4 regions of the Streptomyces sp. NPDC033229 genome follow, and region 3 is predicted to be linked to each of the others. Evidence: riboswitches for the same ligand, from Rfam matches in the RefSeq annotation. Region 3 holds a riboswitch; each other region holds the start of a gene.
What was found. Region 3 has a riboswitch for cobalamin ahead of cobN (cobaltochelatase subunit CobN). Riboswitches for the same ligand answer to the same signal wherever they lie in the genome.

Region 1: it holds a riboswitch for cobalamin, as region 3 does, so the genes downstream of both, metE (5-methyltetrahydropteroyltriglutamate--homocysteine S-methyltransferase) here and cobN (cobaltochelatase subunit CobN) in region 3, are expected to answer to the same signal.
Region 2: it holds a riboswitch for cobalamin, as region 3 does, so the genes downstream of both, ACZ53N_RS09240 (cobalamin biosynthesis protein) here and cobN (cobaltochelatase subunit CobN) in region 3, are expected to answer to the same signal.
Region 4: it holds a riboswitch for cobalamin, as region 3 does, so the genes downstream of both, ACZ53N_RS11080 (CoA-acylating methylmalonate-semialdehyde dehydrogenase) here and cobN (cobaltochelatase subunit CobN) in region 3, are expected to answer to the same signal.

What each region holds. Positions count from the first base shown of each region.
Region 1 covers NZ_JBVIQR010000003.1:162,575-170,191, reverse strand. Annotated here, with positions in the region: gene ACZ53N_RS04275 (non-ribosomal peptide synthetase) at 1-727, opposite strand, end outside; gene ACZ53N_RS04270 (condensation domain-containing protein) at 843-2,162, opposite strand; gene ACZ53N_RS04265 (MFS transporter) at 2,330-3,610, opposite strand; gene ACZ53N_RS04260 (endonuclease/exonuclease/phosphatase family protein) at 3,934-4,809, opposite strand; cobalamin riboswitch at 5,081-5,272, shown strand; gene metE (5-methyltetrahydropteroyltriglutamate--homocysteine S-methyltransferase) at 5,425-7,617, shown strand, end outside.
Region 2 covers NZ_JBVIQR010000007.1:164,730-172,346, reverse strand. Annotated here, with positions in the region: gene ACZ53N_RS09265 (hypothetical protein) at 1-156, opposite strand, end outside; gene ACZ53N_RS09260 (alpha/beta hydrolase family protein) at 401-1,531, opposite strand; gene ACZ53N_RS09255 (class II aldolase/adducin family protein) at 1,622-2,293, opposite strand; gene ACZ53N_RS09250 (inorganic phosphate transporter) at 2,407-3,645, shown strand; gene ACZ53N_RS09245 (hypothetical protein) at 3,678-3,926, shown strand; cobalamin riboswitch at 4,044-4,182, shown strand; gene ACZ53N_RS09240 (cobalamin biosynthesis protein) at 4,314-5,390, shown strand; gene ACZ53N_RS09235 (cobyric acid synthase) at 5,420-7,132, shown strand; gene ACZ53N_RS09230 (putative cobaltochelatase) at 7,132-7,617, shown strand, end outside.
Region 3 covers NZ_JBVIQR010000009.1:255-7,871, reverse strand. Annotated here, with positions in the region: gene ACZ53N_RS10635 (cobalt-precorrin-6A reductase) at 1-78, shown strand, start outside; gene ACZ53N_RS10630 (precorrin-2 C(20)-methyltransferase) at 209-1,720, opposite strand; gene ACZ53N_RS10625 (precorrin-8X methylmutase) at 1,717-2,352, opposite strand; gene ACZ53N_RS10620 (cobalamin biosynthesis protein CobG) at 2,396-3,796, opposite strand; cobalamin riboswitch at 3,869-4,013, shown strand; gene cobN (cobaltochelatase subunit CobN) at 4,104-7,617, shown strand, end outside.
Region 4 covers NZ_JBVIQR010000009.1:107,964-115,580, forward strand. Annotated here, with positions in the region: gene ACZ53N_RS11070 (enoyl-CoA hydratase/isomerase family protein) at 1-125, opposite strand, end outside; gene ACZ53N_RS11075 (acyl-CoA dehydrogenase family protein) at 122-1,276, opposite strand; gene ACZ53N_RS11080 (CoA-acylating methylmalonate-semialdehyde dehydrogenase) at 1,273-2,772, opposite strand; cobalamin riboswitch at 2,977-3,151, opposite strand; gene ACZ53N_RS11085 (short-chain fatty acyl-CoA regulator family protein) at 3,227-4,636, opposite strand; gene aceA (isocitrate lyase) at 5,027-6,343, shown strand; gene ACZ53N_RS11095 (transglycosylase SLT domain-containing protein) at 6,532-7,260, opposite strand.

The sequences.
Region 1 (7,617 bases), on a different contig from region 3:
CCTGGGCGCGGCTGTGTGCCCGCAGCCGCTCGGCGAGGTCCGCCCCGATCGGCTGGCGCAGCTGGGCGCCCGCGTGCCGGCGCCGCACACCGGGCCGGGCGAGCCCGGGCAGCGGCAGATCGAAGGTGGCGTCGGCCAGCTCCCGCTGCCAGTACGCGAGGCTCGCCTCCCGCCGCTCCTGTCGGCCCGGCCCCTCGGCGGCCCGCACGTGGTCCTCGTACGAGGGCGCGGCCGGCAGCTCGGCCGGCTCGCCCAGCACCCGCGCCCGGTACACGGTGAACACGTCGCGGAGCAGGATCGCGAAGGAGTGCCCGTCGTGGACGAGGTGGTGCTCGACGTGGATGATCCGGTGGTGGCCGTCACCGAGGCGGACCAGGCACCAGCGCAGCAGCGGCGCCTCGAAGACGTCGAGGGGGGTGACGGTCTCGGTGCGCAGCAGCTCTTCGAACGCGGCCTCGGGGTCGGCCTCCTGGCCGAGGTCGACGTTCCGCACGCGGGGCGTGCAGCCCTCACGGACGCGCTGGCCGGGCAGCGCGCCGGGGTTCTCGACGAGTTCGAGCCGCAGCCCGGGGTGCCGGTCGAGGGCGGCGGCCAGCCCGTCGCGGAGCGCGCTCTCGTCGAGCGTGCCCCGCAGGTCGATGGTGGCGGTGAAGTTGTAGGCGCGACTGCCGGGCAGCATCTGCTCGTGCAGCCAGACGATCTCCTGGGATGTGGAGAGTCCGAACATGGTCAACCCTTCCGTGGGGTGGTTGGAGGGGCCCGGTGCCGCCGTCGGGTGGACGGCGGGCCGGGTCAAGTGAGGCAAGTGAGGCAAGTGAGGGGGGACGGGCGGCCGGTGGGGATCAGCCCACCGGCGCGTGCCCATGGGTGCGGGCCCGCAGGGCGTCCAGCAGGGCGTCCAGCAGGGCGGCGAAGGCCTCCTCGGCGACCGGGTCCGGTAGGACGCCCCGGTCCCACGCCATCCGGACGAGGAGGTCCGTGCCGTGGGAGACGGACACGGCGAACGGCGCCTGGAGCGGGCGGCCGTCGATGTGCGTCTCGTGCCCGGTGGCGTCGCCCAGCCGCAGCGGGGGACGGCGGTGCAGATCCTCGGAGGTGAGCAGGCCGTCGAGCCGCCCCGACCAGGGCACCCCGGCGGTGCGGGCCGCGTGCACCACCTCGTCGAACGGGGCGTCCGCGTGGTCGAGGTCGTCCCACCACGCCACGGTCCGCTCGTCGAGGTCGCAGGCGGTGGCCGGGTGCACCACGGTGTTGAGGAAGCAGCCCAGGACGGGCTGTGCCGCGGCGGGCCTGCCGCCCCAGGGATAGCCCAGGGCCGGGACCCGGTCCGGGCCGTACAGCGTGCGCGCGGCGGCGGCACAGGCGTCGAGCAGCTCGGGGAAGGCGGGCCGGGAGCCGTCCGGCGCGGCGGGCAGCCGGTGCAGCACGGCGCCGGTGCCGGCCGGGCCGTCCCCGGCGCGCGGCGCCGACGCGGGGCCGGCGGCCGGGCGCAGCGCGGCGAGCCGCCGGGCCCAGTACGTGACGGACCGCTGCCCCGACGCCCGCGCCTCGGCCTCCAGTTGGAGGTGCACGGCCTCGCGGTAGGCGGCCAGCTCGTCCGCCGCCCGGGCATCGGGGACGTCCCGGGGGCCGAGCCCGTCGCGGTAGGCGTCGGTGAGATCCGCCATGACCCGGCCGATGGACGCCTCGTCGCAGGCCGCGTGGTCCATGACGACGGCCAGGACGTCGCGGTCGGCCGCCGGGTCGGCGACGAGGAACAGCCGCAGCGGCGGGCCCTCGGCCGCCCAGGCGCCGAGCGCCCGGCGCAGCGCGTCGGCGGCGCTCTCGCCGGGGCGCGGCTCCACACCGCTCACCCGGGCGTCGGGCTCCCCGAGCCGCTGCACCGGGACCCCGCGCAGTGTTTCGGGGCGGGCCCGCAGGGCCGGGTGCAGGGCGGCGAGGTGCCCGGCCGCCGCCCGCAGCCGGCTCACGTCGACGGACCCGCGGGGGAAGGCGAAGAACAGCGGGACGAGATCGGCCCGGCCGGCCGGGTCCATCCGCCGGGCGAGCAGGAACCGCCGCTGCGCACCGGTGACCGGGAGCGACCCGGCGGCCCGCGCCGTGCCGTCGACGGTGCGCCGGTATCGGTCGAGGTACTGCGAGGTGATGCTGCTGGACTGCACGATGTCCTCCCGCGCGCCCGGGGCGCGCTGACTCGTGAGACGAAAGGGGGGTGTCGGGCGGTGGTGCGGTGGGGCACGTCCGACCGCCGCGGTGTCGGAGCGTCCGAGCGGTTCGCTACGAGGGCGCTTCCGGGCGGCGGGTGGGCGGGGTGGTGGTGCGGTGGGGCCTACGTACCGGAGACGGCCCGGTCCTCGTCGGCGGCGGGCGCCGGCAGATCGCGCAGGCGCCGCAGCGGGGAGAGCAGCAGGGGCAGAGGGACGAGCAGGAAGCCCGCGGCGCACACCCATACGGCGGCGCGCGGCCCGGCGGCGGACGCCACGGCCCCGCCGAGCAGGGCGCCGAGCGGCATGGTGCCCCAGACCATGAAGCGCAGGGTGGCGTTCATCCGCCCGAGGAGCGCGTCGGGGCACAGCAGTTGCCGGAAGCTGACCTGGGCGACGTTGTAGACCACCGCGCCGAAGAAGACGGCCGCGGAGGCGACCGCGAACCAGACGGCGGCGGCGCCGTGTCCGGCCAGCGGCCACAGCAGCGCGAACGGCCCGGTGACGACGGTCGACAGCCAGATGACCCGGGCCTGGCCGACCGCGCGGGCGAGCGCTCCCGCGCACAGCGCGCCGGCCAGTCCGCCGACGGCCGAGGCCGACAGCATCAGTCCGAGCACCCCGGGGGGCAGGCCGAGCTCCCGCACCAAAAACACCGTCTGCACGGACATCAACATCGCGGAGAAGAAGTTCGCGACCCCGGTGGCGCAGGCGATCATACGGAGGACGGGATGGCGGAGGACGAACACGAGGCCCTCCGCGACCTGGGCCCGCAGCGGGACGCCCGCGACGGGCGCGGGCCGCGGCTCACGGGCGCGGATCCCGCGCAGGAAAAGCGCCGAGACGAGGTAGCCGATCGCGTCGGCCAGCAGGGCGACGGGCGCCCCGAGCAGCTGCACCAGGGCGCCGCCCAGCCCCGGCCCCGCCACCTGGGCGGACGAACGAGCCGTCTCCAGGGCGCCGTTGCCCGCGACCAGCTGCTCCCGGGGGAGCAGGCCGGGCAGGTAGCTCTGGTGCGCGATGTCGAAGAACACGGTGGCCACACCGGTGATGAGGGCGGCCACGTACAGCTGCGCCATGGTCAGCGCCCCGGCCCACGCCGCGAGCGGCAGGCTCAGCATGGTCACGGCCCGTACGACGTCGGTGCGGATGAGCAGGGGCAGCCGCCGCATCCGGTCCACCCAGGCTCCGGCGGGCAGCCCGACCAGCAGGAACGCCGCGGTCTCGGCGGCGGTCAGCAGCCCGACCTCCATGGGCGACGCGTCGAGCTCGATGACGGCCACCAACGGCAGGGCCACCACGGTCACTTGGGCACCGATCTGGCTCACCGCTGCCCCGGAGAGCAGTAATCGGAAGTCGTAGTTCCGTAAGAGCCCTGAGCACACCGGCTTCACTGACGAGGACATTTGGCAGACATTTGGTGATGAGGGTGGGCACAGTCAAAAGGATCCGGGTACTTCCGGACAGTTTTGTTCGTAATGCGGACAACTCGTGGTGACGTTGGGGCGAAAGGTTTCATACTGTTGCTTGAACGTCACCCAGGGTGGCCTGCGACGGAAGCGTTTTCTGCGGTTCCGGTGCGCCGAGGGGGGCCTGATGTTCGAATGTCCGATAGTCGGTGCCGTGCCCGGGGTGGATCGGTTCAAAGTGGTGACACTCGGGCGGCTTTGAGATAAGCGGCGATGAGATGGGCGGCTCGGGGAGGAGTGTCCGGGAGTGTCCGGCTGCCCTACAGCTCCACGTCCGCCTGCACCGGCAAGTGATCGCTGGGGAACTGCCCGCCCTGCTGGAAGACGTTGATGGCCGCGCGCCGGGTCCGCACCCGGGGCGAGGTGAGGATCCAGTCGATGCGGTCGCCGTCCGGCACGAGTGGCCGGTATCCGTGGAAGGTCGCGTACTGCGCCCCGCGCCGGTCGGCCGCGTCCCAGGAATCCACGAGCGAACCCTGGTCGAGCATCGTGCCGTAGACGGGGTTGCCGTGTGCGGGGACGTTGAAATCGCCGGTGACGATCCGGGGGAGGGCCGGATCCAGACCGCGCAGCCGAGTGGTGATCAGCGCGGCGGAGCGCTCGCGCGCGTACTGGTGGGCGTGGTCGAGATGGGTGTTGAAGGCATAGAACTCGCCCCCGGTGAGCAGATCCCGGAACCGGACCCAGGTGACCATCCGGATCACGGTGTTGCCCCAGGTCGCGGAGCCGATGAGATACGGGGTGTCGGAGAGCCAGAAGTGGTCGTACGCGACGGGGGCGAGCCGCCGCACGTCATGGAAGACGGCGGCGAACTCATCACGGCTGCCTCCCGCGCGGCCCGTGCCGATCCACGCGTAGCGCGGCCCGAGATCGTCGGCGATGTCCCGCAGCTGCGCGTACAGCCCCTCCTGGGTGCCGAGGAGATGAGGGCGTTCCTGGCGCAGCAGCGCGCGGGTGACAGGCCGGCGATCGGCCCAGGTGTGGGGCGGGGTGTCGGAGGCGTAGCGGAGGTTGAAGCTCATCACCCGCAGCGGACTTCGGCCGCCACCACCCCCGACGGGCCCGGCCGCGGCCGACGCGGCCACGGCCCGCAGCGCGGTGCGGCGGTCGAAAGGAGCGTGCGCGAAGGCGGTCACGGCGTCTCCAGGGTCCGGGCGAGGTCCGGGTACCGAGGATTCTCATGCGTCGCAGGGGCCGCCGCAACGGTGCCGTGGGTGACACGTGCGGGGGGTTGTGACGGCGTCCGTCGACGGGCGGCGGCGCCCCCGGGGGCGCCGCCGGGCGTGTCGGCGCGGCTCGCGCGAGGGCCCGGCCCCCCTCTTTTCCGCCACCACACGCCAAGATCGAATCCTTGCGCGGATTCCCCTACCGGCACTTCGACATTGTGTCTAGGGTGGGAGACGCAGCTGGTTCGCCCCGCCCGCCAGGCGGGAGCGTCGCAAGAGGGAACCCGGTGGGAATCCGGGACTGCCCCGCAGCGGTGAGTGGGAACGACCGCCGTCATACGCACTGGACGCCCACGCGTCCGGGAAGCGACGGCCAGTAGGTGCCCGACGGCCCCAAGGCCCAGGGCGCGCCCGCGAGTCCGAAGACCTGCCACTGCCCGCGCGCCACCCGCGCGCGGTGATCTCGGTGGCCTCGAGGGAGGGCCGGCGGTGGCAGGCAGGCGTGCCCGGCACGCCCGCCCTCTTCGTCGTCCCTTCGCGCCCGGGTCCGCCGTGGTCATTCCGCGACTCGCGAAGGAGAGTTCCGTGACCGACCGCATCGCCACCCCGCCCTCCCGGGCCACCGTCCACGGCTACCCCCGCCAGGGCCAGGGCCGTGAGCTGAAGAAGGCCATCGAGGGCTACTGGGCGGGCCGCGTCACCGCCGACGCCCTGCACACCACCGCCGCCACCCTGCGCCGCACGGCCTGGCGCCAGTTGACCGAAGCCGGTGTGGACGAGGTCCCCACCGGTGACTTCTCGCTCTACGACCACGTCCTGGACACCACGGTCATGGTCGGCGCCATCCCCGAGCGGCACCGCACCGCCGTCCGGGACAACGCCCTGGACGGCTACTTCGCCATGGCCCGCGGCACCCAGGAGGCCCCGCCGCTGGAAATGACGAAGTGGTTCGACACCAACTACCACTACCTCGTCCCCGAACTGGGCCCGGACACCGTCTTCACCGCCGACCCCGCCAAGCCGCTCGGCGAACTGCGCGAGGCCCTCGCCCTCGGCCACACGGCCCGCCCCGTCCTGGTCGGCCCGGTCACCTATCTGCTCCTCGCCAAGCCGGCCCCCGGCGCCCCGGCGGACTTCCAGCCCCTCACCCTCCTCGACCGGCTGCTCCCCGTGTACGCCCGGGTGCTGGCCGAGCTGCGGGCCGCGGGCGCCGAGTGGGTCCAGCTCGACGAGCCCGCCCTCGTGCAGGACCAGCCCCCCGCCGTCCTCAGCGCCGCCACCCGCGCCTACCGCGACCTCGGCGCGCTCGCCGACCGGCCCAGGATCCTGGCCGCCGCCTATTTCGACCGCCTCGGTGACGCCCTGCCCGTCCTTGCCAAGTCACCCGTCGAGGGTCTGGCCCTGGACTTCACCGGCCCCGCCGCCGCCAATCTCGAAGCCCTCGCCGCGGCCGGCGGTGTGCCGGGCAAGCGCCTCGTCGCCGGCGTCGTCGACGGACGCAACATCTGGCTCAACGACCTCGAACACTCGCTGGCCACCCTCGCCACCCTCCTCGGTCTCGCCGGCCGGGTGGACGTGGCACCGTCCTGCTCGTTGCTGCACGTCCCCCTCGACGCCACCGCCGAACGCGACGTGGACCCCCAGGTCGCCCGCTGGCTCGCCTTCGCCCGCCAGAAGACCGAGGAGATCGTCACCCTCGCCCGCGGACTGAACGAGGGCACGGACGTCATCGCCCCGCAGCTCGCAGCCAATCGCTCCGCCCGCGCCTCCCGCGCCGCCTCCGCCCTCACCCACGACCCGGCCGTCCGGGCCCGCGCCGCGGCCGTCACCGAGCGGGACACCCGCCGCCCGCAGCCGTACGCCGAGCGGACCGCCGCCCAGCGGGCCCGGCTGAACCTGCCGCTGCTGCCCACCACGACCATCGGCTCGTTCCCGCAGACCACCGAACTGCGCACCGCTCGTGCCGACCTGCGCTCGGGACGGATCGACGCCGCCGGGTACGACGAGCGCATCGCCGCCGAGATCCGCGACGTCCTCGCCTTCCAGGAGAAGGCCGGGCTGGACGTCCTCGTCCACGGCGAGCCCGAACGCAACGACATGGTCCAGTACTTCGCGGAGCGGCTCACCGGCTACCTCGCCACCCAGCACGGCTGGGTGCAGTCCTACGGCACCCGCTATGTCCGTCCGCCGATCCTGGCCGGTGACATCTCCCGCCCCGAGCCCATGACCGTGGCCTGGACGAGCTACGCCCAGTCGCAGACCGAGCGCCCGGTCAAGGGCATGCTCACCGGGCCCGTCACCATGCTCGCCTGGTCCTTCGTCCGCGACGACCAGCCGCTCGCCGACACCGCCCGCCAGGTCGCCCTGGCCCTGCGCGATGAGGTCGCCGACCTGGAGGCCGCCGGGACCGCCGTCATCCAGGTCGACGAGCCCGCGCTGCGCGAGACGCTGCCGCTGCGCACCGCCGACCGGCCCGGCTACCTGGCCTGGGCGACCGAGGCGTTCCGGCTGACCACCGCGGGCGTCCGGGCGGACACCCAGATCCACACCCACATGTGCTACGCCGAGTTCGGGGTCATCATCGGCGCCATCGAGGAGCTGGACGCCGACGTCATCAGCCTGGAGGCGGCCCGCTCGCACATGCAGGTCGCCGACGAACTCGCCGTGGCCGGATACGGGCACGAGGTGGGCCCGGGCGTCTACGACATCCACTCGCCCCGTGTGCCGGGCGTCGAGGAGACCGCCACCCTGCTGCGCAAGGGGCTCGGCGCCATCCCC
Region 2 (7,617 bases), on a different contig from region 3:
TCTGGCCTGCCGGGCGAGTTCCGTCGGCGCGGGGGTGCCCGCGGGCGGGCGGGGCGCCGGTCGGGAGCCGCGATTCGCCACGGCCCGGCGGGCAGCGGCGATCGGCTGTCGGGGGACCAGTCTGAGCCGGGAGTCGCGCGGAGTACGGGACGTCACAGGAGCAGTCTTGCCGTTGACGCTCCGAAAACCCAATCGGGATCAACTATCCAGCCGTTCAGGGCCGGTAACCGGCGGTACGGAATCCTCGCGTCCGGTCATGGCGGCCGTCACGGAGGCCTCTCGACACCCTCGCGTCCCCTCGTTCTCGGCCCGCGACCGGGCTCGGGACCGGGCCCGTGTCCGCCTCGGATCACGTCGGATCAAGTGAGGTTCACGTCCGCTCTCGTCAGATCGGCTCACATCAGAGCAAGGGCGTCAGGAAGCGGCGCAGCGCCTCTTCGTAGCCCGCGGGGTTCGCGTTCCACATCGCGGCGTGCGGGGCGCGCGGGACGGTGTGCGGATGGATCAGCTCCGGTCGGCGCGCGATGAGCGCCCGGGAGTGCTCCCAGGGCGCCAGGGTGTCGCCGGGACCGTGCACGAGCAGGGCCGGAACGGTCAGCCGGGCGGGGTCGGTGGCGGTGATCAGTCCGCCCGGGGCCAGGCCCGTGCGGCCCTCGGCGGCCCGTAGGGCGAGCGGGAGCAGCGCGGCGGGGACCCGGGTGGCGGCGAAGGAGCGCAGCAGCAGGGGCCAGTCGAGGACGGGCGAGTCCATGACGAGTCCCACGACGCGGTGACACAGCGCGGAGTCCAGGGCGGCCAGCAGGGCCATGGTGGCGCCGGTGGACCAGCCGTGCAGGACGACGCGGCGCGCGCCGTAGCGGAGGGCGTAGCGGATGGCCGCGTCGAGATCGCGCCATTCCGCGGCGCCGAATCGGCTGATTCCGTTCGTCGGGCGGGGGGCGCCGGGGTCGCCCCGGTAGGCGACGTCCAGGACGGGGACCCGCAGGGCGCGCAGGAACGGCATGACGACCATGGGGTGCTCGCGGGTGGTGCCGAGGCCGTGCACGGTGATCACCCAGGTGTCGCGGGGGCCGGGCACGAACCAGGCGGGCAGCGGCCCCAGCTCGCCGGGTATCTCGACGTCGGCGTGGTCGAGGCCGAGGGCGTCGCGCGGGTTGCCGGAGTAGACCTGCGGGGTGAGCCACGCGCGCGTGCCCGGCAGCACCATGCCGTGGGTGACGCGCTCCAGGCGGCGCACGACGCAGTCGGCGGGGTGCTCGTCCCCGACGACGGGGCCGACCACGGCGTGCAGACCGCGCGCGACCAGCCCGTACGTACCGGGGCGCTCGCTGGCGAGGCTGCGGGTCAGAGTGACCGTGCCGTCTCCGGTGGCGTGCACCGTCAGCCGTGGTTCGCCGGGCGGCGGGCGGCCCGGCGCGGGCTTGAGGGCGGCGTCGCTCGCGTACCGTCCGGCCGCCAGGGCGGCCGCTCCGGCACCGAGTACGGTCGTGGCGGCCGTGACGAGAGGGGCCGCCGCTGTACGCGGGCGCATCCCCTCCAGTGTGTGGGGCTCCGGCGCCCCCGGCCAGCGGGCGGCCCCTCTCGTCACGGCCGCGGTCGGTCGGGGGCGCGGGGGCGGGGGTCAGCGCTGTCCGTAGCCGCGAAGTTTGTCGGCGACCTCGGCGACCTGGGCTCCGGTCAACAGCGTCGGGGTGTGGCCGGGGACGGTGGCGGCGGTCAGCCAGAGGCGGCACATCCATTCCAGCTGGGCCGTGCGGTCGTACGCCTGGTCGAGGGTGGTTCCGTAGGTGACCGTGCCGTGGTTGCGCAGCAGGGCGCCGGTGCGTCCGTCGAGGGCGTCCAGGAGGTGGCCGGCCAGTTCCTCGGTGCCGTAGAGGGCGTAGGGGGCGACCCGGACCGGTCCGCCGAGGGCCGCCGCCATGTAGTGGACCAGCGGCAGCTCGTCGACGAGGGTGGAGACGGCGGTGGCGTGGACGGCGTGGGTGTGCACGATCGCCCGGGCGTCGGTGGCGCGGTAGACGGCGAGGTGCATGGGCAGCTCGCTGGTGGGGGTCAGCTCGCCGAGGACCCGGCGGCCGTCGAGGTCGACGCCGACGGCGTCGTCGGGGCCGAGCCGGTCGTAGGGGACTCCTGAGGGAGTGACAAGAACAACATCGCCCACCCGGGCGGAGACGTTGCCGGAGGTGCCCACCACCAGCCCCTCCGAGGTGGTGCGACGGGCCGTGGTGACCACGTCCGCCCATGTCCGCGGGATCTCCCCGGGCCCGGCTATCCGGTCTTCGGTCGCTGTCATCGTTCTCCGCCTCCGGTTGGCGTCACTACTCGGTCCGTTCCAGTTCACCTTCCGTTCACCCAGGGTCCCTACGGTCGCCGCGTACCTGACCATCGAGCTGATTGCCTGGGTGAATGGAAAACATCACGCTTCTCATCGGGATCGTGATCGTCACGGCCTTGGTGTTCGACTTCACGAACGGTTTCCACGACACGGCCAACGCCATGGCCACCACCATCTCCACCGGGGCGCTCAAGCCCAAGACCGCGGTGGCCATGTCGGCCGTGCTCAATCTCGTCGGCGCGTTCCTGTCCGTGGAGGTCGCGGCGACGATCTCCAAGGGCATCGTCGACGAATCAGGCATCCGGCCGGAGATCATCTTCGCCGGACTGGTCGGCGCGATCGTCTGGAACCTGCTCACCTGGCTCGCCGGCCTTCCCTCCAGCTCCTCCCACGCGCTGTTCGGCGGTCTGATCGGCGCGACCATCGCCTCGGTGGGCACGGACGCCGTCCACGGTGAGGCCGTCGTCATGAAGGTCCTCATCCCCGCCGTCGTCGCCCCGGTCGTGGCCGGCCTGGCGACCGTGCTGGCGACCCGCCTGACCTACCGCGTGGCGCGCGACACCGACCCCGAGGCCAGTGCCAAGGGTTACCGCGCCGGGCAGATCGCCTCGGCCGCCCTGGTCTCCCTCGCCCACGGCACCAACGACGCCCAGAAGACCATGGGCATCATCACCCTCGCCCTGATCTCCGGCGGCGCGCTGGGCGCGGACGCCGACCCGCCGCTGTGGGTCATCGCCTCGGCCGGCATCGCCATCGCGCTGGGCACCTACCTCGGCGGCTGGCGCATCATCCGCACCCTGGGCAAGGGCCTCGCCGACATTCAGCCGCCGCAGGGCTTCGCCGCCCAGACCGGCGCCGCCGTCACCATCCTGGCCTCCTCCCACATCGGCTTCGCGCTCTCCACCACCCAGGTCTGTTCCGGTGCCGTCATGGGCGCGGGCCTGGGCCGCAAGGGCGGCGTGGTGCGCTGGTCCACCGCCGGGCGCATGGTCGCCGCCTGGGGCCTGACGCTCCCGGCCGCCGGCCTCGTCGGCGCCGGTGCCGCCCTCCTCGCCGACCGGGGCGACTGGGGCGTCGCCACGGTCGCCGTGCTCGCCCTCGCAGTCTGTGGCGCGATCTGGCTGGCCTCGCGCCGCAAGCCCGTGACGCACGACAACGTCAACGTGCTCGACGCCGCGGTCGCCGAGCCCGCCGGTGTCGTCACCACCGCCCTCCAGGCCGTCGCCCCGCCGCCGGCCGGGCTCCTCCCGGACCGGGTCGCCCCGGCTCCCCGCGAGCCCGAGCGCACCCCGGCCGCCGCGACCGGCTGACGCCGGACCCGCCAGCCTTAAGGAAGTACGCAATGAACATCGACTGGGCAGCTCTCGGCCAGGTCTTCGGCGTCAGCCTCGTCGTCACCGTCGCGATGGTGGGCGTCTTCACCCTCGGCATCGTCGGCACCTCCCGCAAGCCCCAGGGCACGCGGGACGGCGCCGCCGGTGCGGCGGCGGCCACCACGGCCCCGACCGCGGCGGCGCGCACCGGCGCGTACGCCTGCTTCGCGCTGTGCGCGGCGGCCGTCGCGTACGGGATCTACCTCATCGTCGCCTGATCGTCCGTCGGCGACAGTCCACCCACGGCCCGGGGCGGCCATGGCCGCAGGTCAAACGTGAGTTGACGGCCGTTCCCGGGCCGTGGTGGACTTCCGGGGCCAAACGGCGACAGCAAGAGGAAGCCGGTGTGAGTCCGGCGCGGTCCCGCCACTGTCACCGGGGAGCGCTCCCCCACCCCGTGGGTCCATAGGGGTCACGGCTCGCCGAAGCGAGCTGGAAGACCGGGGGCGGCGCCGATCCGGGAGCCAGGAGACTCTGGTCGCCGGTCACGTCGAACCAGGGCGCGGACCCTGAGTGAGGACACATCGCGATGCCCGGCTGCCGCCCCACACCCCCTCCCTCCGCCTTCCGTGCACCCCTCCGAGGCATGACGGCGGTCTGATCCGATGCGTGCCGATCACGTCGGTTTCGCGTCCGGTGCCGCGCTCGGCTTTCTCGGCGACCTCCTCGTGGGCGACCCCCGCCGCGGCCACCCCGTGGCCGCCTTCGGGCGCGCCGCGCAAGGCGTCGAGCGACGACTGTGGCGCGACCACCGCGGCTACGGCGCCCTGCACACCCTGGTGTGCGCGGGCGGCACCGCCGCGGCCGCCGGGCTGCTGACCCGTGCCGTACGGAACTCCCCCCGCGCGCACGTCGCGCTGACCGCCGCCGCCACCTGGGCCGTGCTCGGCGGCACGTCCCTGGGCCGGGAGGCCCGGGCCGTCGGCGGCGCCCTGGCCGCCGGGGACCTGGACGTCGCCCGGGAGCGGCTGCCGCATCTGTGCGGCCGTGACCCGCAGTCACTGGACGCGCAGCAGATCGCGCGGGCGGTCGTCGAATCCGTCGCCGAGAACACCTCCGACGCCGTGGTGGGCGCCCTCGTCTGGGGCGCCCTCGGCGGTGTGCCCGGGCTCGTCGGCTTCCGTGCGGTCAACACCCTGGACGCGATGGTCGGCCACAGGTCCGCGCGCTACCGGCGGTTCGGCTGGGCCTCGGCCCGTCTCGACGACGTCGTCGGCTGGCCCGGCGCCCGGCTCACCGCCGCCCTCGCCGTCCTGGCCGGCCCCGACCCGCGCGGCGCCTGGCGGGTGGCGCGGCGCGACGCCGCCCGGCACCCCAGCCCCAACGCCGGCCCCGTCGAGGCCGCCTTCGCCGGGGCCCTCGGCGTCCGGCTGGGCGGCACCCTCGCCTACGCGGGCCGCGTCGAACACCGTCCCGTCCTGGGCGCGGAGCTCCGCCCGGTCCGGGCGGCCGACATCGAGCGCGCGGTACGGCTCTCGCGCCGGGTGTCGCTGCTGGCCCTCGGGGTCGCGATCGCCGGGCGGTACGCCGTCACCGGCGCGCGGGCCGCGACGTGCTCCACGAGCGGTGCGCCGACCGGCCGCGCCCTGGGCAGACTTCCGGCAGCCGTCCCGGTCGTACGGACAGCACTACGGACCACCCGACGGGTCATAGCTCCCACGCAGCGCAGGAGGAACCGGTGACAGCGGACAGGAGCGGGCCCACGGGCCCGCTGGGCGGGGGCCTGCTGGTGGCCGGGACCACCTCGGACGCGGGCAAGAGCGTGGTCACGGCCGGGATCTGCCGGTGGCTGGTCCGCAAGGGCGTCAAGGTCGCGCCCTTCAAGGCGCAGAACATGTCGCTGAACTCGTTCGTGACGCGTGAGGGCGCCGAGATCGGCCGGGCGCAGGCCATGCAGGCCGCCGCCGCCCGCGTCGAGCCCAGCGCCCTGATGAACCCCGTCCTCCTCAAGCCCGGCAGCGACCGCAGCAGCCAGGTGGTGCTGCTGGGCAAGCCGGTGGGCGAACTCAGCGCGCGCGGGTACTTCGGAGGGCCAGGGGCGTCTGGGGAGTCGTCGGGCGCGTCGCTGTACGGCGGGCGGCGGGAGGCGCTGCTCGGGACGGTGACGGAGTGTCTGGAGGAGCTGCGACGTACACACGACGCGGTGATCTGTGAGGGCGCCGGCAGTCCCGCCGAGATCAATCTGCGCCGCACGGACATCGTCAACATGGGCATCGCCCGCGCGGCCCGGCTGCCGGTCGTGGTGGTCGGCGACATCGACCGGGGCGGGGTCTTCGCGTCCTTCTTCGGTACGACGGCATTGCTGTCCCGCGAGGATCAGGCACACATCGCGGGCTACATGGTCAACAAGTTCCGGGGCGATGTGACGCTCCTGGAGCCGGGCCTGGACATGCTGCGGGACCTCACCGGCCGACCCACCGTGGGCGTGCTGCCCTTCGCGCACGGCCTCGGCATCGACGAGGAGGACGGTCTGCGGGTCTCGATGCGCGGCGCGGTGCGCGAGTCGGTGGTGGCCCCGCCGCACGGCGCGGACGTGCTGCGGGTCGCGGTGTGCGCGGTGCCGCTGATGTCGAACTTCACGGACGTCGACGCGCTGGCCGCGGAGCCGGGCGTGATCGTGCGCTTCGTGGACCGTCCGGAGGAGCTGGCCGACGCCGATCTGGTGATCGTGCCGGGCACCCGGGGGACGGTGAAGGCACTGGCCTGGCTGCGTGAGCGCGGGCTCGCGGACGCGCTCAAGCGCCGCGCCGCCGAGGGGCGGCCGGTGCTGGGCATCTGCGGCGGCTACCAACTGCTGGGCGAGCGCATCGAGGACGACGTGGAGTCCCGGGCCGGCACGGTCGAGGGCCTCGGGCTGCTGCCGGTGCGGGTGCGGTTCGCCCGGGAGAAGACGCTGGAGCGCCCGGTCGGCGAGGCGCTCGGCGAGCGGGTGGAGGGCTACGAGATCCACCACGGCGTCGCGGAGGTGACCGGCGGGGACGAAGTGTTCCTGGACGGCTGCCGGGTGGGTTCGGTCTGGGGTACGCACTGGCACGGCTCACTGGAGAGCGACGGCTTCCGCCGGGCGTTCCTGCGGCGCGTGGCGGACGCGGCGGGCCGGTCCTTCGTCCCGGCGCCGGACACGAGCTTCGCGGCCCTGCGCGAGGAACAGCTGGACCGGCTCGGTGATCTGATCGAGCGGCACGCGGACACGGACGCGCTGCTGCGGCTGATCGAGGGGGGCGTACCGGCCGGGCTGCCGTTCGTCCCGCCGGGTGCGCCCGCGTACCCCGCCGACGCCGCCACGGGCGAGAAGCCGGCCGTCCCCGCGGGCGAGCAGCCGGCCGTCCCCGCACAACCGTCGGACGGCGCGGCGAACACCGCCGCCTCCGAGGCGCCCGACCAGAGCCGTTCCTTTGAAACCCTTGAAGGGGGTACCCGCTGATGGCCTCGGCCACCTACCCGTTCACCGCGGTCGTCGGAATGGACGACATGCGGTTGGGTCTGCTGCTCAACGCGATCTCGCCGTCGATCGGCGGTGTGCTCGTCCGGGGCGAGAAGGGGACCGCCAAGAGCACGATGGTGCGCGGCATCGCGGCGCTGATGCCCGCCGTCGACGTCGTCACCGGCTGCCGCTTCTCCTGCGACCCCGCCCTGCCCGACCCCGCCTGCCCCGACGGCCCGCACGCCGACGGCGCCCACGCGGCCGGCGGCGCGCGCGCCGCCAGGATGGTGGAGCTGCCCGTCGGCGCCTCCGAGGACCGGCTCGTCGGCGCGCTCGACATCGAACGGGCCCTGTCGGAGGGCGTGAAGGCCTTCGAGCCGGGCCTGCTGGCCGACGCGCACCGCGGCGTGCTGTACGTCGACGAGGTCAATCTCCTCCACGACCACCTGGTCGACCTGCTGTTGGACGCCGCCGCCATGGGCTCC
Region 3 (7,617 bases):
CCGGAGGTCCCGGAGGGTGTACCGGTCGCCACGGACCCGGCGGGGGCGGTGCGCTGGCTGCGCGCGCACGCGGGCTGACGGTGCCGCCGGTCCGCTCCGGTGCGGAGGCGGGAGCCGATACATCCGCCAGGTTTCCTTCCTCGGCCAGTGACCCGCTCCGGCGGCCCGGCCCGGCGCCGGCCGTGAAGCCGGTGCCGGACCCGTCCGGTCACACCTCCGGATACCGCCGAGGCGTCCAGACGATCTCCTCGCCGTCGCCGGGACCACGCCGTACCGTGCGGGTCTGCGTGGAGCCCACGATGAGGATCGTGCGCATGTCGACCTGTTCGGGGTCCAGTTCGCCGAGCCGGACGATCCGTACGCTCTCCTCCGGGCCGCCCACGTCCCGGCCCAGGACGACCGGGGTGTCGGCCGGGCGGTGCTCCAGGAGGAGGTCGCGGGCCTTGCCGACCTGCCAGACGCGGCTGCGGGAGCCGGGGTTGTACAGGGCGAGGACCAGGTCCGCCGCCGCGGCGGACCGCAGTCGCTCCGCGATGACCTCCCACGGCTTGAGCCGGTCGGACAGCGACACGACCGCGTAGTCGTGGCCGAGCGGCGCGCCCGCCCGGGAGGCGGCGGCGTGGGCCGCCGTCATGCCGGGCAGCACCCGCACGGGCACCTCGCGGTAGGGGTCCTCGGAGGCGACCTCCAGGACGGCCGTCGCCATCGCGAAGACACCCGGGTCCCCGGAGGAGACGACGGCGACCCGCCGCCCCTGCCGGGCGAGGTCAAGGGCGAACTCGGCGCGCTCGGATTCCACCTTGTTGTCGGACGGGTGCCGCCGCTGGCCGGGCCGGACGGGCACCCGGTTCACGTACGTGCTGTAGCCGACGACGTCCTCGGCCGCCGCCAGCTCGCCGCGCGCCTCCGGCGTCAGCCACAGCGGGCCGGCCGGGCCGAGCCCGACGACCACGACCTCGCCCCGGCCCGAGGCGGCCGGAGCAGCGTCGACGCGGCTCGGCAGCACCGCCACCGAGAAGTACGGCACCGACGCGGGGTCCACGTCGGCCAGCAGGCCCGTACGCTCCCCGGGCATCGTGGCGCGCTCGACGTAGCGCGCGTCCGCGAGCCGGCCCGCGCGCTCCAGCGCGCCCCGCACGGCGGGGAACGTCCGGCCGAGCTTCATCACCACGGCCGAGTCGGTCGAGGCCAGACGGGCCGTCAGCTCCTCCTCGGGCAGCGTGCCCGGCAGGATCGTCAGGACCTCCTCGCCCTCCACCAGCGGCTCACCCAGCCGGGCCGCCGCCGCGCTGACGGACGTGACCCCGGGGATCACCTCCGTGGGGTAGCGGTCCGCGAGCCGCTTGTGCATGTGCATGTACGAGCTGTAGAAGAGCGGGTCGCCCTCCGCGAGCACCGCGACGGTGCGCCCGGCGTCCAGATGGACGGCCAGCCGCGCCGCGGCCTCCTCGTAGAACTCCTCCATCGCGCCCCGGTAGCCACCGGGGTGATCGGTGGTCTCCGTGGTGACGGGGTAGACCAGCTGCTCCTCGATGTGGTCGGGGCGCAGATGGCGTTCGGCGATGGTGCGCGCGATGCTGCGGCCGTGCCGGGCGCTGTGGTACGCGACGACATCGGCCCCGGTGATGACCTCGACGGCCCGCACGGTCATCAGCGACGGATCGCCGGGGCCGAGGCCCACTCCGTACAGTCGGCCCGTCGTCGAAGGCTGCTCGTTCACTCTTCCTCGCTCGCTATCGCGTTGATCGCCGCCGCTGCCATGGCGCTGCCGCCGCGACGGCCCCGCACCACCAGATAGTCGAGCCCCAGCGGGCTGTCGGCCAGGGCGTCCTTGGATTCGGCGGCACCGATGAAGCCCACCGGTATGCCGATGACCGCGGCCGGGCGCGGCGCCGCCGCCCCGCCTTCTTGAATCATCTCCAGCAGACGGAACAGCGCCGTCGGCGCGTTGCCGACCGCGACGACCGCGCCGTCCAGCTTCTCGCGCCACAGCTCCAGCGCCGCCGCGCTGCGGGTCGTGCCCATCCGCCGTGCCAGCTCCGGCACCGACGGGTCGGCGAGGGTGCACAGCACCTCGTTGTCCGCGGGCAGCCGCTTGCGGGTCACGCCACTGGCGACCATGTTCGCGTCGCACAGGATCGGCGCCCCGGCGCGCAGCGCCTCGCGGGCCCGCGCCACCACCTCGGGGGAGTACGCGAGGTCCCGTACGAGATCGACCATCCCGCAGGCGTGGATCATGCGCACCGCGACCTGGCTGACGTCCGGCGGCAGCCCGCCGAGGTCGGCCTCGGCCCTGATGGTGGCAAAGGACTGGCGGTAGATGGACGCGCCGTCCTTCTCGTACTCGAACACTGTGCCTCGCTTGCTGGGTTGCGCCTGGTGGTGTCGTGCAGGGTCAGTCCGCGACGGTACGAGCCGCCGCGACCGCGTCGGCCAGTCCCCCCGCTGTGGCTGTTTCCGTATGCGTTTCCGTCTCCCCGTCCCGCACCGCGATCCGGTAGCCGTCACCGGTCGCGAGCACGTCGACCCATCTCCCGCCCGGGTGGCCGCACCGCCGCTCGCAGCCGGACCAGTACACCGGGAGCCCCGCCGGTGGCAGCCCCGGGAGGCAGGCCGCCGCGTCCGCCCGTACGTCACCGAGGGACTTGGCGCAGCCCGGCCGGCCGGCGCACGCGCCCGCCCGGTGCCAGGGGGACGTGGTGGAGGTGACGAGTCCCGCGTCCGCGAGCGCCGTCAGCCGGATGCGGGCCGTACCGGCCGGGAGGCCGGGGACGACGATGCCGCGCCAGGGTGTCACACGCAGCTCGCCCGCCCCGTCCTGGGCGGCCGTGGTGGCCACGAGCCGCCACTGGGCGGCGGTCAGCCGCCCGAGCGGCGCGGTCACCGACAGGGCGCACCGCCCGTCCCGGCCGGTGACCAGGCCGGGCCCGACCGGAGGTCCGTGCGGGAGCCGGGGCCGGGGCAGCGGGGCGCAGGCGATGCCCGCGGCCGTGAGCCGGGCCGCCAACGCTTCGACGCGCGGGCGGCGTTCGGGGGCCAGGTCCCGGACGCGCCAGGCCTTGGCGCCGCTGTCGGCCAGCGCCGCGAGGAACTCGCGCGCGGCCAGCGCGGCCGCGCGCGGCGCGTCACAGGCGGCGATCCGCAGGCCGGGACCGGTGGCGGCGAAGCACAGGGTGGCCTGCCCCACGCCGCTTGCGACCAATGTCACATCGGGGCCGAGGGCCACGATGTCGCCGCGGCCGTCGTCCAGGCCGAAGAGAAAACGACCCGACAAACCTGACAAATCCAGGCCGTCGGAAGGGTCGGGCGCATCGGACGGCGGTCCGGGCAGCGCGGGGGTGCACAGGAGTGCGTCCAGGGCGCGCGCCCAGGCCTGCACATCGGTTGCCCCGGCGCGGGAGGGTTCCGCCTCCCCGTCCAGACCGCACAACGGCGAGGCCGCCACATTGCGTACCCGGTCGTACCGGTCCGAGGGCAGCAGCCCCGCCGCCCGCAACCGCCCGGCCAGTTCGCCGCCGCAGCCGTCGGCCAGCCCGCGCAACTGGACGTTGCCGCGCGAGGTGATGTCGAGATTCCCGTCGCCCAGCTCCTCGGTGACCAGCGCCAATGTCATCGCCTGACGGGCCGTCAACAGCCCGGCGGGCAGCCGGACGCGCGCCAGCGAACCGTCGTCCGCGGTGTGCAGCCGCAGCGCTCCGGGGCACGCGTCGCCGCCCGCGCGGACGGTTCGTCCGCCGGCGGCCGGTTCATCCCGCTCCGGGGGGGATGTGGGGGTGACGGGCATGGCGGCGAGCATACCGACGATCACACGGGGTGCACCGTCCTGTGCCGAACGGCCAGCGCTTACTATGCTCACCGGTGGCCAGAATCTCTTTATTCGTCCTCTGGTCCGCCAAACGCCAGCGACGGCGTCAGGGGAGGAAGCCGGTGAGACTCCGGCACGGTCCCGCCACTGTGAGCCCGGCAGCGATGCCGGGCGAGTCAGGAACTCCCGCCGTCCTCCAACCGCCCGGGGCGCGGACCCCGAGGAAGGCCAGCCGCCGCATGCGCACCATCCGGTCCGGCGTACCCCGGGCGACCCTCGATGCCCTGGGGAGCGCCGCGTGATCCTTCTCCTGTCGACGTCCGACACCGACCTGCTCAGCGCCCGCGCGGCTGCTGCTGCCGGGGGCCCGGTCCCGTACCGCCTCGCCAACCCCGCCCGCCTCGCGATCGACGAGCTTCCGGCTCTGCTGGAGGGCACCGACCTCGTCGTCGTGCGGCTCCTCGGCGGCATCCGCGCCTGGCAGGAGGGGCTCGACCTGCTGCTCGCCGGGGACCGCCCCGTCGTCGTCCTCACCGGCGAACAGGCGCCCGACGCCCAGCTGATGGAGGCCTCCACCGTCCCCATCGGCATCGCCGCCGAGGCCCACGCCTACCTCGCGCACGGCGGCCCCGACAACCTCGAACAGCTCGCGCGCTTCCTCTCCGACACGGTGCTGCTCACCGGACACGGCTTCGAGGCGCCCGCGCCCGCCCCCACCTGGGGCCCGCTGGAGCGCACCGCCAAGCCGGGCGCGAGCGGCCCGCTCATCGCGGTGCTCTACTACCGCGCCCACCACATGAGCGGCAACACCGCCTTCGTGGAGACCCTGTGCGGGGCGATCGAGGACGCGGGCGGCCGCGCCCTGCCGCTGTACGTCGCCTCGCTGCGCGCCCCCGAGCCCGCGCTCGTCGAGGCTCTCGGCAGCGCCGACGCCGTCGTCACCACCGTCCTCGCCGCGGGCGGCACCAAGCCCGCGGCCGCCTCCGCCGGCGGCGACGACGAGTCCTGGGACGCCGGCGCCCTCGCCGCGCTCGACGTACCGATCCTCCAGGCCCTGTGTCTGACCGGCCCCCGCAGCGCCTGGGAGGAGAACGACGAGGGCCTCTCGCCGCTCGACGCCGCCACCCAGGTCGCCGTCCCCGAGTTCGACGGCCGCCTCATCACCGTCCCGTTCTCCTTCAAGGAGGTCGACGAGGACGGGCTGCCGATGTACGTGGCCGACGCCGAGCGCGCCTCCCGCGTCGCCGGCATCGCCGTGCGCCACGCCCGGCTGCGCCACATCCCCGCGGCCGGCAAGCGCCTCGCGCTGGTCCTCTCCGCCTACCCCACCAAGCACTCCCGCATCGGCAACGCCGTCGGGCTCGACACCCCGGCCAGCGCCGTGGCGCTGCTGCGCCGACTGCGCGAGGAGGGCTACGACTTCGGTTCGGAGGAGGTCCCCGGCCTCGCGTCCGGCGACGGCGACGAGCTGATCTACGCCCTCATCGAGGCCGGTGGCCACGACCAGGAGTGGCTCACCGAGGAGCAGCTCGCCCGCAACCCCGTCCGTATCCCGGCCGCCGACTACCGGCGCTGGTTCGCCGAGTTGCCCGCCGAGCTGCGCGAGGCCGTCGAGGAGCACTGGGGCCCGGCGCCCGGCGAGATGTTCGTCGACCGCAGCGCCAACCCCGAGGGCGACATCGTCCTCGCGGCGCTGCGCCGCGGCAACCTCCTCATCCTCATCCAGCCGCCGCGCGGCTTCGGCGAGAACCCCATCGCGATCTACCACGACCCCGACCTGCCGCCCTCGCACCACTACCTCGCCGCCTACCGCTGGATCGCCGCCTCCCGGGCGGACGGCGGCTTCGGCGCCGACGCCATGGTCCACCTCGGCAAGCACGGCAACCTGGAGTGGCTGCCCGGCAAGAACGCCGGCCTGTCCGCCGCCTGCGGCCCGGACGCCGCCCTCGGCGACCTGCCGCTGATCTACCCCTTCCTCGTCAACGACCCCGGCGAGGGCACCCAGGCCAAGCGCCGCGCCCACGCCACCCTCGTCGACCACCTCGTGCCGCCGATGGCCCGCGCCGAGTCCTACGGCGACATCGCCCGCCTGGAACAGCTCCTCGACGAGTACGCGTCCATCTCCGCGATGGACCCGGCCAAGCTGCCCGCCATCCGCGCCCAGATCTGGACGCTCATCCAGGCCGCGAAGCTCGACCACGACCTCGGCCTCGACGACCGTCCGGACGACGACGGCTTCGACGACTTCCTGCTCCACGTCGACGGCTGGCTGTGCGAGGTCAAGGACGCCCAGATCCGTGACGGTCTGCACGTCCTCGGCGGTGCGCCCGTCGGCGAGGCACGCGTCAACCTCGTCCTGTCGATCCTGCGCGCCCGCCAGATCTGGGGCGGCACGGCGGCCCTGCCGGGCCTGCGCGAGGCCCTCGGCCTCGACGAGTCCGCCGCCACCCGCACCACCGCCGACGAGGCGGAGGAGCGGGCCCGCGCGCTCGTCCAGGCGATGGAGGACGCCGACTGGGACCCGGCCGCGGTCGCTTCCGTGGCTCGGGAGCACGGCGAACAGGTCGCCGCGATCCTCGACTTCGCCGCCCGTGAGGTCGTACCCCGCCTGGCCGCCACCACCGACGAGATCGACCACGCGGTGCACGCCCTGAACGGCGGCTTCGTTCCGGCCGGCCCGTCCGGCTCACCCCTCCGCGGCCTCGTCAACGTCCTCCCGACGGGCCGCAACTTCTACTCCGTCGACCCCAAGGCCGTCCCCAGCCGACTCGCCTGGGAGACCGGCCAGGCCCTCGCCGACTCCCTCCTGGAGCGCTACCGCACGGACCACGGCGACTGGCCGAAGTCGGTGGGCCTGTCCCTGTGGGGCACGAGCGCGATGCGCACCTCCGGCGACGACGTCGCCGAGGCCCTCGCCCTGATGGGCGTCCGCCCGCTCTGGGACGACGCCTCACGCCGGGTCAACGGCCTGGAGCCGATCCCCCTGGCGGAGCTGGGCCGCCCCCGCATCGACGTCACCCTGCGCATCAGCGGCTTCTTCCGCGACGCCTTCCCGCACGTCATCGGCCTCCTCGACGACGCGGTCCGGCTCGCCGCCGCCCTCGACGAGAGCGCCGACGACAACTACGTCCGCGCCCACGCCCAGGCCGACCTCGCCGAACACGGCGACGAACGCCGCGCCACCACCCGCATCTTCGGCTCCCGCCCCGGCACCTACGGCGCGGGCCTGCTCCAGCTCATCGACAGCCGCGACTGGCGCACCGACGCCGACCTCGCCGAGGTCTACACCGTCTGGGGCGGCTACGCCTACGGCCGCGAGCTCGAGGGCCGCCCGGCCCGAGAGGAGATGGAGACCGCCTACAAGCGCATCGCGGTCGCGGCGAAGAACACCGACACCCGCGAACACGACATCGCCGACTCCGACGACTACTTCCAGTACCACGGCGGCATGGTCGCCACGGTGAAGGCACTCAAGAGCAAGGCCCCGGAGGCGTACATCGGCGACTCCACCCGCCCGGAGACGGTCCGCACCCGAACCCTGGTCGAGGAGACCTCCCGCGTCTTCCGCGCCCGTGTCGTCAACCCCCGCTGGATCGAGGCGATGCGCCGCCACGGCTACAAGGGCGCCTTCGAACTCGCCGCCACCGTGGACTACCTGTTCGGCTACGACGCCACCACCGGCGTCGTCCCCGACTGGATGTACGACAAGCTCGCCCAGACCTACGTCCTCGACGCGGAGAACCGCGCCTTCCTCCAGGACGCCAACCCCTGGGCGCTGCACGGCATCGCCGAGCGCCTCCTGGAGGCGGAGA
Region 4 (7,617 bases), 110 kb from region 3:
TCGATGCGGCGCACCATGGTGTGGCTGAGGGCGTTGAGGGCCTTCGGCCGGTTGAGGGTGAGGTACGCGGCGCGGCCCTCGGTGCGCAGCAACACACAGTCGTCCGTGCCGTCCGTCGGGGTCATCGGGCGTCTCCCGTCAGTCCGCGGGCCACGATCAGGCGCATGATCTCGTTCGTTCCTTCCAGGATCCGGTGCACTCGAAGATCTCGGACGATCTTCTCGATGCCGTACTCGGTGAGGTAGCCGTAGCCCCCGTGCAGTTGCAGGGCGCGGTCGGCGACCAAGTAGCCGGTGTCGGTGGCGAAGCGTTTGGCCATGGCGCACAGCTGGGCCGCCTGGGGGTCGTCGCGGTCCAGGGCCTCCGCGGCCTGGCGGACCAGGGCGCGGGCGGCGGCGAGTTCGGTCGCCATGTCGGCGAGGCGGAACCGCAGCGCCTGGGCGTCGAGCAGCGGTGCCCCGAACGCCTCCCGGTCGGCGAGGTACTCCAGGCTGCGGTGCAGGGCGTTCTGTCCGCCGCCGAGGGAGCAGGCGGCGATGCCGAGCCGGCCGCCGTTGAGCCCGTTCATGGCGATGCGGAAGCCGTCGCCCTCGGCGCCGAGCCGACGGTCGGCCGGAAGGCGGACGCCGTCCAGGACGACCTGGCGGGTGGGCTGGGCGTTCCAGCCCATCTTCTTCTCGTCGGGACCGAAGGACAGCCCGGGGTCGTCCCGTTCGACGACGAACGCCGAGATGCCGCCCGGCCCCTCCCCGCCCGTGCGCGCCATGACGATGTACACCTCGGCGGCCCCGGCGCCGGAGATGAACTGCTTCACGCCGGTCAGGACATAGGAGTCCCCGTCGCGTGCGGCCCGGGTCCGCAGCGCTGCGGCGTCGGAGCCCGCGCCCGGCTCGGTCAGGCAGTAACTGCCGAGGGTGTCCATCGAGCACAGCCGGGGCAGCCAACGGGCGCGCTGGGCCTCGTCGCCGTAGCGGTCGATCATCCAGCCGACCATGTTGTGGATGGAGAGGTAGCCGGCGATGGAGGGACAGCCGGTGGCCAGCACCTCGAAGATCAGCACGCCGTCCGCTCGGGTGAGGCCGGAGCCGCCCGCCTCCTCCCGTACATAGACCCCGCCGAGGCCGAGCCCCGCGGCCTTGCGCAGCACGTCGAGGGGGAAGTGTTTGTCCTGGTCCCAGGCTACGGCGTGCGGGGCGAGGTGTTCCCGCGCGAAGTCCAGCGTCGTTTCGGCCATCGCGAGCTGGTCCTCGGTGAGGCCCGTCGTCATGGCGCTCATCCCATCGTGGGGATGGTGAAGCTCGCGCCCTCCTTGACCCCGGAGGGCCAGCGCGAGGTGACGGTCTTGGTGCGGGTGTAGAAGCGGATGGCGTCCGGGCCGTGCTGGCCCAGGTCGCCGAAGCCGGACCGCTTCCAGCCGCCGAAGGTGTGGTACGCGACCGGCACGGGGATCGGGACGTTGACGCCGATCATGCCGGTGTCCACGCGCCGGGTGAAGTCGCGGGCGGTGTCCCCGTCGCGGGTGAAGATCGCGACGCCGTTGCCGAAGGCGTGCTCGGAGGGCAGCCGCAGTGCCTCCTCGTAGTCCGCCGCGCGGACCACCGACAGGACGGGCCCGAAGATCTCCTCCTGGTAGATCCGCATGTCCGGGGTGACCCGGTCGAAGAGGGAGGCGCCGGCGAAGAAGCCGTTCTCGTGCCCGGCGAGGGTGAAGCCGCGCCCGTCCACGACGAGTTCGGCGCCCTCCTCCACTCCGAGGTCCACATAGCCGCGGACCCGGTCGACGGCGTCGCGGCCGACGAGGGGGCCGAAGTCGGCGTCGGGGTCGTCGGACCGGCCGATCCGCAGGGTGCCGATCCGCTCCTTGAGGCGGGTGACCAGCGCGTCGGCGGTGTCCTCGCCGACGGGTACGGCGACGGAGATCGCCATGCAGCGCTCCCCGGCCGAGCCGTAGCCCGCGCCGATCAGGGCGTCGACGGCCTGGTCGAGGTCGGCGTCGGGCATCACGATCAAGTGGTTCTTGGCACCGCCGAAGCACTGGGCCCGCTTGCCGTGGGCGGCGGCCGTGGCGTAGATGTGGGCCGCGATCGGGGTCGAGCCGACGAAGCCGAGCGCCTGCACCCGCGGGTCCTCGAGCAGGGTGTCGACGGTTTCCTTGCCGCCGTTGACGACGTTGAGCACACCGGGCGGCAGCCCCGCCTCCAGGAACAGCTCGGCGAGCCGCAACGGGACGGACGGGTCGCGCTCGGAGGGCTTGAGGACGAAGGAGTTGCCGCAGGCGATGGCCGGGGCGGCCTTCCACAGCGGGATCATCGCGGGGAAGTTGAACGGGGTGATGCCCGCCGTCACGCCGATCGGGCGGCGCAGGGAGTGCACGTCGATGCCGGTCCCGGCGTTGTCGGTGAAGTCGCCCTTGAGCAGGTGCGGGATGCCGGCGGCGAACTCCACCACCTCCAGACCGCGCTGGATGTCGCCGAGCGCGTCGGGGACCGTCTTGCCGTGCTCACAGGACAGCAGCCGGGCGAGGGATTCCTTCTCACCCTCGACGAGCTGGAGGAAGCGCAACAGGACGCGGGCCCGGCGCTGCGGGTTCCACTCGCCCCACTCCCGCTGGGCCTCGGCCGCGTCGGCGACGGCCGCCTCGGTCTCGGCCCGGTTCGCCAGGGGCACCCGGGCCTGCACGGCGCCGGTGTTGGGGTCGTACACATCGCCGTAGGCACCCGATGTTCCCGGGGTGTGCCTGCCGCCGATGAAATGGGTGAGTTCACGGACCATGGGAGAGCCTGCTCTCGTCAGGTGAGATCCGAGGACGGCGCGAAGCGTCCGGCGGAGAGCGCGGGTTGCGCGCGGCCGCCGACGGGTCGCGGGACGCGAAGGGCCAGGAACCGTCAGCGAGCGGGAACAGCCGCTCGCCGCGCCGGATCACCAGGGTCGTGGGTACGGACCGGTGCCATACGTGTCTGCTCCATCCTCGTGGAAAACACGGAACGTTCCGCGGCCGGTATCCTGACTCCCGGATCAGCGCGCGTCCCGGTGCCTTCCCGACATCCCGCTCGTCAGTGGCGTGTACCGCGAGGACGAACTCCCCGGTCACAGTGGCGGGACCGTGCCGGATTCACACCGGCTTCCCTGCACCGCGGACCTTGTCCTCCGAACATATAGTTGGACGTCCTAGTAAGTCCAGGGTCTCCTGGCCCGGAGTGTCAGCGGCCCGGATCAAGGCCTCGGTTCAGTGGGGCCCGGTGTCCCGCACCGGGTACGGCACGAAGGTGCTGCGGTTCTCGTCGACGGCGAGGGGCCGGCCGAGCGGTGGGACGGCCCGCTGCGGGCAGTCCAGGCGTTCGCAGATCCGGCAGCCCATGCCGATGGGGGTGGCGGCCGAGGCGTTGTCCAGGTCGAGTCCGTCGGAGTAGACGAGCCGGGAGGCGTGGCGGATCTCGCAGCCGAGCCCGATGGCGAAGGTCTTGCCGGGCTCGCCCCAGCCGCCCCGGTGCCGGGTGACGGTGCGGGCGGTCCACAGATGGCGCTGCCCGTCCGGCATCGCCGCGATCTGCACATGGATGCGGCCGGGAGAGGCGAATGCCTCGTAGACGTTCCACAGCGGGCAGGTGCCGCCGGCCCGGGAGAAGTGGAATCCGGTGGCCGACTGCCGTTTGGACATGTTGCCCGCGCGGTCGACCCGTACGAACGAGAACGGCACCCCGCGCAGCCGCGGGCGCTGGAGCGTGCTGAGCCGGTGACAGACGGTCTCGTAGCCGAGCCCGAAGCGGTCGGCGAGCCGCTCGATGTCGTACCGCAGCTCCTCCGCCGCGGCGTGGAACTCGCGGTACGGCAGGATCAGCGCGGCGGCGACGTAGTTGGCGATGCCGATCCGGGCCAGCGGCCGGACGACGGAGTCTTCCTCGTAGTCCTCCGAGGCGAGCCGGGTGAGTTCCCCGCCGTACTCCAGCAGGGCGAGCTGGGTCGCCATCCGGAAGGCCTGCTGGCCGGGGCGCAACCGGTTCGACAGGCGCAGCACCCGCGCGCGGGGGTCGTAGCTGTGGAGGTGGTCGGGGTCGGCGGCGATGCGGACCCCGTGGCGTTCGGCGAGCCGGGCGGCCAGGGCCGGCAGCACCCCGCCGGGGCGGATGCCGATCTCTGCGGCCAGCTCCTCGGCGGCGGTGTCGATGGTGTGGAGGTAGTTCTGCCGACGGTAGAAGAACTCCCGGATCTCCTCGTGGGGCGGGCGCGGCAGGGCCGGGTCGTCGGTGCCGCGCCGCTCGGCGACCTCCGCGAGCCGCTCGGTCAGGGCCTGGTTGCGCCGGCCCAGGTCGAGCAGCACCGCCGCGACGGCGGGCAGCCGGGAGGCGAGTTCCGACAGATCGGTGGGTGAGACGCGGGCGGCGGCCACCTCGTCGGCGAGGGCTTCGCGCAGGTCGGCCAGGACACGTCCGGTGTCGCGCTCGGAGAAGAAGCCGGGGTCCACACCGAACGCCTCGGTGAGCCTCAGCAGTACGGGCACGGTGAGCGGGCGGGAGTCGTGCTCCATCTGGTTGAGGTAGCTGGGCGAGATGGCGAGCATCCGGGCCAGTTGGGCCTGGCTGAGCCGCCGTTCCTCGCGCAAGCGCCGCAGTCGCACCCCCGCGTAGGTCTTGCTCATGCCTTGCTCACGGTCCTGCTCACGGTCGCGCTCACCCAGACCCCTTCGGCCGCCCCCGGCTCCGTACGGCCACCCTAGCCGGGAGCAGGAGGCTTCGCGGACTTGGCGGTTGGCAAAGTTGGCAAGATTGGCAAACAAGCCCGGGAAGATTCACAGAACTTGGCAACCGGCCATGCTTGATGGCACTGAGTGCCACTGTCAGAGTCGTAGCACGGCCCACCGGAGCCCCCGCTTCTCACCATTGCCCGCTCAACGGGGGCCCGGCGGGCCGCACTTACCGGGGGAAGCACTCCCCTTCGCATTCTTGGCAGAAGTCCGGGCGGGTCCGGCGCGGATGCGCTGCGGACCCGGCGCGGGTCCGACGCGACACGGCGACACTGGGAGACGGTCATGGCGCAGGTAGGGACGACGACGGCCGAGGAGCTGGCACAGAGGTGGGCGACGGACCCGCGCTGGCAGGGCGTACGGCGCTCGTACGGCGCCGAGGACGTGGTGCGGCTGAGCGGCAGCGTCCGGGAGGAGCACACCCTGGCCCGGCGCGGCGCCGAGCGGCTGTGGCGGCAGCTCCACGAGCGTGACTACATCCACGCGCTCGGCGCGCTGACCGGCGGCCAGGCCGTCCAGATGGTCAAGGCGGGGCTGCAGGCCGTCTACCTGTCCGGCTGGCAGGTCGCCGCCGACGCCAACCAGGCCGGGCACACCTACCCCGACCAGAGCCTGTACCCCGTCAACTCCGTACCGACCGTGGTGCGCCGCATCAACAACGCGCTGCTGCGCGCCGACCAGATCGCCACCGCCGAGGGCGACGGCGCCGGCGTCGACTGGCTGGTCCCGATCGTGGCCGACGCCGAAGCCGGCTTCGGCGGCCCGCTCAACGCCTTCGAGTTGACCAAGGCGATGATCGCGGCGGGGGCGGCCGGCATCCACTACGAGGACCAGCTCGCGTCCGAGAAGAAGTGCGGCCATCTCGGCGGCAAGGTGCTGGTACCCACCTCCCAGCACATCCGCACCCTCAACGCGGCCCGCCTCGCCGCCGACATCGCCGATGTGCCGACCTTGATCGTGGCCCGTACGGACGCGCTCGCCGCCAATCTTTTGACCACCGACGTCGACGAGCGCGACGCCCGCTTCTGCACCGGCGAGCGCACCGCCGAGGGTTTCTACCGCGTCGAGCCCGGCATGAGCCCGGTGATCTCCCGGGGCCTCGCCTACGCCCCGTACGCGGATCTGCTGTGGGTGGAGACCGGAACCCCCGATCTGGCACAGGCGCGCGAGTTCGCCGAGGCCGTCCACGCCGAGTACCCCGAGCAGATGCTCGCCTACAACTGCTCGCCGTCCTTCAACTGGCGGGCCGCTCTGGACGACAACCAGATCGCCAAGTTCCAGCGGGAGCTGGGGGCGATGGGCTACCGCTTCCAATTCATCACCCTGGCCGGTTTCCACTCCCTCAACCACGGCATGTTCGACCTGGCCCGGGGTTACGCGGAGCACGGCATGCCGGCCTACGTCGACCTCCAGGAGCGGGAGTTCGCCGACCAGCGGCACGGCTTCACCGCCGTCAAGCACCAGCGCGAGGTCGGCACGGGCTACTTCGACCAGGTCAGCACGGCGCTCAACCCCGCCGCGGAGACGCTCGCGCTGCGCGGCTCCACGGAGGAGGAGCAGTTCCATCAGGCCAGGAGCGGCCACACATGCGACCGGGGCTGAGGGGCCCGGGTCACGGCCGGGGCTGAGGGGCCCTGGCCGCTGGGGAGCGGCGCGGAGCGACCAGGACGCTCCGCGCGCTCGCGGACCGGGGCGGGCCGGGATTCCCGCAGGGATACGCCGAAGGGCGGCGGCACCGGGTGGGTGCTGCCGCCCTTGGGCGTGTGGGGGTCGACTCCTGTGCCGGTTTTTTAGTAGGCGGAGTTGACGTTGTCCATGGAGCCGTACTTGTCGGCGGCGTAGTTGCAGGAGGCGGCGATGTTGGCGACGGGGTCGTAGGGGTCCCAGGCGGTGCCCTCGACGTGGTAGGCCTTGAAGGTCGGGTCGATGATCTGCAGGAGGCCCTTGGAGGGGACGCCGTTGACGGCGTTGACGTCCCAGTCGTTGATCGCGCGGGGATTGCCGGTCGACTCGCGCATGACGTTGCGCTTGATGCCCTCGTAGGTGGCGGGGATGTTCTTGGACTTCAGGATGTCCAGGGACTCCTTGATCCACCCGTCGAGGTTGTCGGCGTAGGCCTTCTTCACCGGAGCCGCGGGAGCCTTGGGCTTGGCGGGAGCCTTGGGCTTGGCGGGGGCGGGCTTGACGGGGGTGCGGGTCTGGGAGCGGCCGGCGGCCTGCTGGTCGGCGCGGGCCTGGCCGGCCTTGGCCTTCGCGGCGGCATCAGCCTTGACCTTGGCAGCGGCGGCGGTCTTGGCCTGGGTGGCGGCGTTGTCGGACTGCTTGCCGATGTGGTCGTGGGCGCCGAGGTCGGTGGTGGTCCAGGCGACGGGCTTCACGGCGATGGAGGGGGTCTCGGCGGCCTGGCCGGGGGTGACGGCCATGGTGAGGGCGGCGGCGCCCGCGGCAACGGTCAGACCGGCGGCGGTGAGCTTGTGGGTCTTGGTCAGACGGGCGGTACCGAAGGTGGTGGAGCGCATGCTGGCTGAACCTCTTCCAATCGCGTGAGTCGCACTGGCCGGATCGGCGCGAAGAAAGCGCCGTGTCTCGATCGACGGCGCCATGCGACTCGGCAATTGTTAGCGGCCCGAAAAGCCCCTGGCAAAGGTGTGACCTACTACCCCGCCCGGTAACAACAGGCCCCCGCGCACCCCACCCACCACCCCATTTCATACCTAAATGTCCGAATCGGGAGCCCACTATCCGGGTTCGTAAGTGATCCAGGTCCCATGAGCGGCCTCACACCACACCCCCCACCCCCACACACCATGTAAAGGCGCATGCGCAGAGCGTGGACGGCCGCTGCCCCTTGGACACCGCCTTCAGCCCGAGCCCCG